DNA from 3 places in the Vagococcus carniphilus genome. Region 3 is predicted to be linked to each of the others. Evidence: riboswitches for the same ligand, from Rfam matches in the RefSeq annotation. Region 3 holds a riboswitch; each other region holds the start of a gene.
The links. A riboswitch is a leader RNA that binds a small molecule or an ion and turns the genes downstream of it on or off. The one in region 3 is predicted to bind cobalamin.

Region 1 (2,272 bases), 1.4 Mb from region 3:
TTGTTTCTCTTCCAAGCTGCTCCCCCTTTCACTCACTCAATTTAATAGAACTTAATGTTCTACCTCAATTATAGCGTAAAAACTAATCTAGTTTAAAATAATTTTGAAACAATTTGTCTAACATCTTCTTTAGTAGGTGTTTTTGGATTAGTTTTAGTTGTTGGATCTAATAATGCTTCCTCACTAATTGTTGCTAAATGAGGAGTTACATCATCTTTTGTAAATCCAGCATCTATAAAGTTAGCTGGCATATTTAACTTCGCTCTTAATTCAGTGATGCGATTAACTAAACTTCTAACTGCCACTTTACCTTTAGAGTTAGATAAACCTTGTTTTCTAGCTAACGTTGCGTATCTTTCTAGAGCTCTTTGATTCTCATTACTATTATATTGTACGATAGATGGTAACAAGATACCATTAATTCGACCATGTGCTAAATGTAATTTACCACCTACAGTATGTGCAATTCCGTGACATAAACCAAGAGAAACTTGATTAAATGCAAGACCTGCTAGACATGAAGCATAATGAACTTTTTCTCTTGCTTCGCTATCTTTTCCATCAACATAGGCTCTTTCTAAATACTCAAAGATTAACTCCACAGCTTTTTCTGCTAAAGCATCAGAGAAGTCAGTTGCTTCTGTTGATACATAAGCTTCAAGGGCATGTGTTAAAACATCCATACCAGTATCAGCTGTAATAGTTGGAGGTACTGTTTCAACAAGACGTGAATCTAAAATAGCAATATCTGGTTGTAACAAGTCATCCACTAATGGATATTTTAAATTTTCTTTTTTATTTGTGATAACTGAAAAGTCTGTTACTTCTGAACCAGTACCACTTGTTGTTGGAATGATAACTAAAGTTACTTCTTTAATAATATCTAATTTCATTCCCATTAATTTAATCGCTTTGGCTGCGTCAATCGCAGAACCTCCACCAAGAGCAACCATAACACTTGGATTAAACTTGCTTAGCTCTTCTACTCCACTAACAACGTTTTCAATTGTTGGATCAGGAACGATGTCCGTGAAGATAGCGTGTTCGTTTGAATCGTTTATGTTACTTGTTACGAAATTAATCATGCCTGATTCAACCATGAAATTATCAGTAACAACACATATACGTTCGTTTTGAAAATCGTTTAATTTTGTTAAAGCATCTGTACCAATATAAATATCTGTACCGAATTTTACTTGCTTCATTTTTCCACCTCCGATAATAAAAAAAGCCACCAAAAAAAATTCCTTAAATAAGGATTCATTCGGTAGCGTCATTGCCAACTATTATATTTTAGAAAACAAAAAAGGCAAGGACAGCACCCCTTTGTGCTACAACCTACCAGAAGTAAGTATCTCCATTTGCCATTTGTTTTATCAAAACACAAATCGTTGTGTTTATTCAGTATCCAATTATGGTGATTACTGTTAAATAAAACAATAGGTTAAATGTTAGAACTTCTTACTGTATTTATTCTCTAACTACCACTGTTTTGCCTCGAAACAGTAATTACCATGTCGTTAATTATTAGAAAGACCTGACTTAAAGCTTACGCTTATTACAGTGGCGGGACCGTCTTGGAATTTCACCAAAGTTCCATCTAAAAAATAACATTTCTCAATCTATAGCCCGATTCTATCATACTTATTTTTTTATTTCAATGTTTTTTTTAATCATTGTAAAAAACTTGGCTATTTCTTCTGTAGCTTACATCCATTCTGTTTTCTCGATAGTTAACTAATCTTGCAGCAGCAAAGAAATAATCAGATAATCGATTTAAAAATTTTAAAACTTCAGGATTGATTTCGCCTTCTAAACTCGCTGCTACAACAATTCGTTCAGCTCTTCTTGCGATTGTTCTTGCAAAATGAAGTTCACTTGCAACTGGATCTCCACCAGGGATAATAAATTCAGTAATTGGTGGTGGTGAAGCTAAGTATTTATCAATACAACTTTCTAACCACTCAATAGATTCTGCACTTGTTCGATATCCTTTTGTGCTATTTGGTGTCGCCATATCAGTTCCACAATCAAATAGAATTTGTTGAATTTCACCTAAATCTTTTTTGACATCAATGCTACTTTTCATATGACTAACAATAATCCCAATAAAAGAATTTAATTCATCAATTGTTCCGTATGCTTCCACACGGTTAGAACATTTCTTTACTTTTTCGCCACCAATAATACTAGTTTCACCTTTATCTCCTGTTTTAGTATAAATCTTTGCCATTATTCATCCTCCTCTTTTCCTAAAAATTTAAGCAATTCT
Region 2 (2,272 bases), 860 kb from region 3:
AACACCTAGCATATCAGGAGATACCAAAGGATTTCTAAAAATCCCTTGGTAAACTGCTCCTGACAAAGCTAAACTACTACCTATTAAAATAGCAGCTAAAATTCTTGGCAGCCTTAAAGTAAAAATAACACTTTCTTCCATTCCTGAAAGACTCTGATCCAGCATTTTTCCTTTAATTAAGAAAACCCGTATAACATCTTGTGGACTAATCCAATAGCGTCCAATGCATAAAGCAAGCAAAGCTGTAACACCCAGTAATAAAGTCATGACTAAAATCAACCATTTCACATTCCATTTGTTTATGTTGTTCATGTCTTCTTACCTCTTATTTACTTTCTTTATTCGCCTCACGATTTGTTATAAAATCCATATCATCAGCTGATAAATTGTAATCAAAGAAATCTTTGTAGAATATTTTAACTTCTTTTTCAAAGTCCGCATCAGAGAAAATTTCTGGTTGAATTTTAGATGCCATGTAACGAACCATTAATGGTGTTTCAACTCCAGCAACATCCCAACGATAGATTCCTTTTGGTGTTTTATAAACTTGTTTTTTCTGAACTGCTGAAATTTTACTCCAGTCCTTACCTTCCATCTTATTATCATATAAATCACTTGGTTTAGATTCATCAAAATTAGTTAAGAAAATAATATCAGGATTCCATTTATAAATTTGTTCCATATTTAATTCCACATTACCTTTTCCAACTAAATCATGAGCCACATTTTCGCCACCTGCTAATTCAATGACTGTATCATTAACATACACACTAAAAGATTGTAATTGTAAGGTCTCGCCTCTCATAAATAAAACTTTAACTTTATCAGCCTCTTTAACTTTATCTTCTTTAGATAATAAATATTCATGTGCTTCATCATAGTTTTTATTAATTTCATCTGAACGTTTTTCTTTTCCTAGTAACTGACCAACAGTTGAAAACCCTGCTTTTAAATTATCAATCGTATCACTGTTAATCATAACTGGAGCAATTCCCAATTTTTCAAGTTGCTCTCTTTCTTTTGTTTGACTATCCCATAAAAGAGCTACATCCGGTTTAACATTAGCTATTTCTTCCATATTGATACCGCCATTATTATCAATGTAAGACGTATCTATTTCTCCCATCTTAGGTTCCATCTTAGGTAAAATCGAAATATCATAAGCTTGTTTTGTTCCTTCTCTTGCACCCATAATATGATCTGCAGACCCATCAACAGCATAAACAATAGCTGACCATGGAAGAGGTGTAATGGCCATTCCATTTATTTTTTTAGGAACCTCAACCTTGTTTCCAGCAATATCTTCTACTATATGAGTCTCTTCTTTCTTCGTTTCCTTAGTCTTAGTACTATCTTGAGTTGAACCACAACCACCTAATAATAGCGCAGTACTTAATGCCATTCCCATGAATAATTTTGTTTTACTTGTCATTAAAAAAACTCCTTTATCTTTTTTTATAAACAAAAAAACCAAGGAAACCTAATAAACAGTTTCCTTGGTTTTTCTTTACATGAATTAATTAATTAATACACCATAAAAAAACCACCTAATGAATCCGTTAGGTAAGCCTATAAAAAAAGGTTGATGTATCCTGACTCAAGTTCATCGTAAATAATCTTACTTCCCAGTTTTATCCAGTGTATTAAACGATTACGTACTCCCTCTTACAGTGGCGGTCACCGTGTTGGTTTTTAACCAACTTCCAATCAACCAATCTTTCAATAGCCTCATTGTAGCACCGATGAGAACCGCTTTCATTAGAGATTGATTAGTATTTCACTTCACATTATCTTTGATCAACACTTCTCTTAATCATCTTGTTATCTTATCTAATGATCAAATTTTAATCAGATAGTTACACCTTGCATTCATGCTCTAAGCCCGATATAATCGGATAGACACACAAATTTGTGCAAAATAAAAAAAGTGAGGGATTACATGATTACTGTATCAAACGTTAGTCTGCAATTTCCAGATAAAAAATTATTCGAAGATGTAGATATTAAATTCACACCAGGAAATTGTTATGGGTTGATTGGCGCAAACGGAGCTGGAAAATCAACTTTCTTAAAAATCTTATCAGGAGAATTAGACCCTTCAACAGGAAGCGTCACACTAGGTCCAGATGAACGTTTAGCAACTTTAAAACAAAATCATTTTGACTATGAAGAATACACTGTTTTAAACACTGTTATTATGGGACATAAACGCCTTTATGAAGTGATGCAAGAAAAAGATGCTATTTATATGAAAGCTGATTTTTCAGATGAA
Region 3 (2,272 bases):
GTTACTTACGTTAACCAAAGAAGAATCGAAGAAGCAAAAAAATTACTCGTTGAATCTAGTCTAAGTATTGAAACCATATCTAGAAATTTAGGTTTTTCTCAACCTAGTTATTTTATTAAAACATTCCGCTCAATGACCTCTTCTACTCCTGCCAATTATAGAAGAGATCACAGTGCTTAAGCATTTACTTGTCTTGATAGTCTGCCAACTATCAAGATTTTTTTATGCTTCCAAATAAGTTAACAACTCTGCCATACCTTCACCTGTTTTAGCTGAAATCATAAAAATTTGTCTTGCTCCAGCTTGCTCTAGGAAAATTTTTGAACGTTCTAAATCTGTCTTATCCTGTGCTAATTCTGTCTTCGTGACAATACCGACAACTGGTAAATTAAAGCGTGAAGAAAAAGTTGGTGGAAAATAATTTTGTACATGTTCCACACTTTGAATCAACCCAACTACTTCAGCATCAACTGCTGCACTTACTAATGCATTATAGAAAAAGCGATTTTCCATGAACTCACCTGGTGTATCAATGACGTGATCAAATTGATAAATTTGTTGTGTTTTATGATAAACCTGTTCCTTGTCATGTAAACATTGAGTTAATGTTGTTTTTCCTGATCCTGTTTCACCCATTAAAATAATTTTTTTCATTTTGTTAGCCTCACGTTCTTGTGATTTCAGGAACGTTGAATTTCAGCACATTACTCAATACAGAGTTAACTTGTCTTAAAGCACTTTCCACCGATGAGACTTCACCTGTTATAACCACAGCACCACTAAAACGGTCCATAAAACCAATTTGGACATTTCCAGATTTTTTAGCGATATCAGCTCCAATTATAGAAGCTTCACTTGGCGTAATTGTTAGAATACCAATTGCATTCCCATCTTCTGCCAAACCAAGTTTAGTAAATACTTCTTTATCAGCATTAGGGATTAAATGGGCTAAGGTAACTTGTTTACCAGGAACATACTCTTGAATCGTTCTCTCTAAATTTTTATCTTCCATTTTTTCACACTCCATAAAAGCTTTATTTACCGTCAGTCTATCACAGTTTAATAACACTATTTTGTTAGAAACCTACGATTAATATCACATATTGACTCACTTTTAAAGTATGAATATCTTGCTCTGGAAAACAAAAAACCACTACAAAACATTGAAAAAATGTTTTTTGTAGTGGTTACTTTTAGACACAATCATCCAAAAATTAACAAAGACAAACAATTTTCCCAATCCAATTATTGTTAAGCAGTCAAAAACGGTATCCTGGCTTTGCATCATTTTACTCTCTCACCTTCCCTATTCAGTGGTTTTCGAGATTTCATCAGCGTATACAGTAGAAAGGGGCTGCTGAGGATTTTCACCTCATTCCCAATTTTAGACATGCATATTTAATTTGACTCCATTGTATTATACTTTTTACTAACTGCCTATAACATAAAGAATAAACAACAATATTTTGATATTTTTACCTTTTACAACAAGAAAGTAACAGAATTTTTGATTCTTATTGCAATCTCCTTTAACTAATAATAAAGTAAATATAAGTGAAGCAAAGGAGTGGTAAAAAATGAGAACTTTATTTATGAAGCAAAAAATGCTTAGCTTTAACGAAAAATTTGCCATTAAAGACGAAGATGGAAGCATCATCTACCGTGTGCATGGTAGCCTCTTTAAGAGTCCAAAATCTTTTTCAATGGTTGATCAAAATGATGAACAAATTGGAACTGTGACAAAAGAATTATTTAAACTCTTACCTAAATTTACCGTTGATGTTTTCGATGACTCTCCTATCTTAATCGAAAAAGAATTTACCTTTTTTAAACCAAAATATCGTATTAAAAGTGAAAATATTCAAATTGATGGGGATTGGCTAGATAAGAATTTTGATATTTATCGTGGCAATAAAAAAATTGCTCACATTTCAGAAAAATGGTTAGCTATGAGTAGTACATATGAAATTAATATTTTTGATCAATCATATGAGCATCTCATCGTTCTACTTGTTGCTGCTATTGATTTTGTTCATGCTGAAGAACGAGCAGCCTCTTCTGCCTCAAACCCGTAAAAAAAGAGACTGTGGTATTAAGCATAAGCTTTTACTACAGTCTTTTTTAAATCATCTCCTATTTTAAATAGCCTTTTAATCTTTCTTCAAGTGTCCCTGTATGAAGTTCAAACAAATGGTTATCATAATCATAAAAATAAATAGATTGGGCTTCTTCTGCTATTCGGGATCTATCTGACAAAAGAGATAATCCTAAA

Region 1: it holds a riboswitch for cobalamin, as region 3 does, so the genes downstream of both, H9L18_RS11725 (1-propanol dehydrogenase PduQ) here and H9L18_RS04970 (BMC domain-containing protein) in region 3, are expected to answer to the same signal.
Region 2: it holds a riboswitch for cobalamin, as region 3 does, so the genes downstream of both, H9L18_RS00665 (ABC transporter substrate-binding protein) here and H9L18_RS04970 (BMC domain-containing protein) in region 3, are expected to answer to the same signal.

What each region holds. Positions count from the first base shown of each region.
Region 1 is NZ_CP060720.1:2,409,708-2,411,979, forward strand. Features, by position in the region: gene H9L18_RS11720 (BMC domain-containing protein) at 1-15, opposite strand, end outside; gene H9L18_RS11725 (1-propanol dehydrogenase PduQ) at 93-1,205, opposite strand; adenosylcobalamin (AdoCbl) riboswitch at 1,478-1,625, opposite strand; gene H9L18_RS11730 (cob(I)yrinic acid a,c-diamide adenosyltransferase) at 1,670-2,233, opposite strand; gene H9L18_RS11735 (EutP/PduV family microcompartment system protein) at 2,233-2,272, opposite strand, start outside.
Region 2 is NZ_CP060720.1:138,224-140,495, forward strand. Features, by position in the region: gene H9L18_RS00660 (FecCD family ABC transporter permease) at 1-312, opposite strand, end outside; gene H9L18_RS00665 (ABC transporter substrate-binding protein) at 326-1,432, opposite strand; cobalamin riboswitch at 1,564-1,769, opposite strand; gene H9L18_RS00670 (ABC-F family ATP-binding cassette domain-containing protein) at 1,940-2,272, shown strand, end outside.
Region 3 is NZ_CP060720.1:996,371-998,642, reverse strand. Features, by position in the region: gene H9L18_RS04980 (PocR ligand-binding domain-containing protein) at 1-180, shown strand, start outside; gene H9L18_RS04975 (EutP/PduV family microcompartment system protein) at 223-654, opposite strand; gene H9L18_RS04970 (BMC domain-containing protein) at 665-1,012, opposite strand; cobalamin riboswitch at 1,247-1,421, opposite strand; gene H9L18_RS04965 (LURP-one-related/scramblase family protein) at 1,578-2,075, shown strand; gene fosX (FosX/FosE/FosI family fosfomycin resistance hydrolase) at 2,134-2,272, opposite strand, start outside.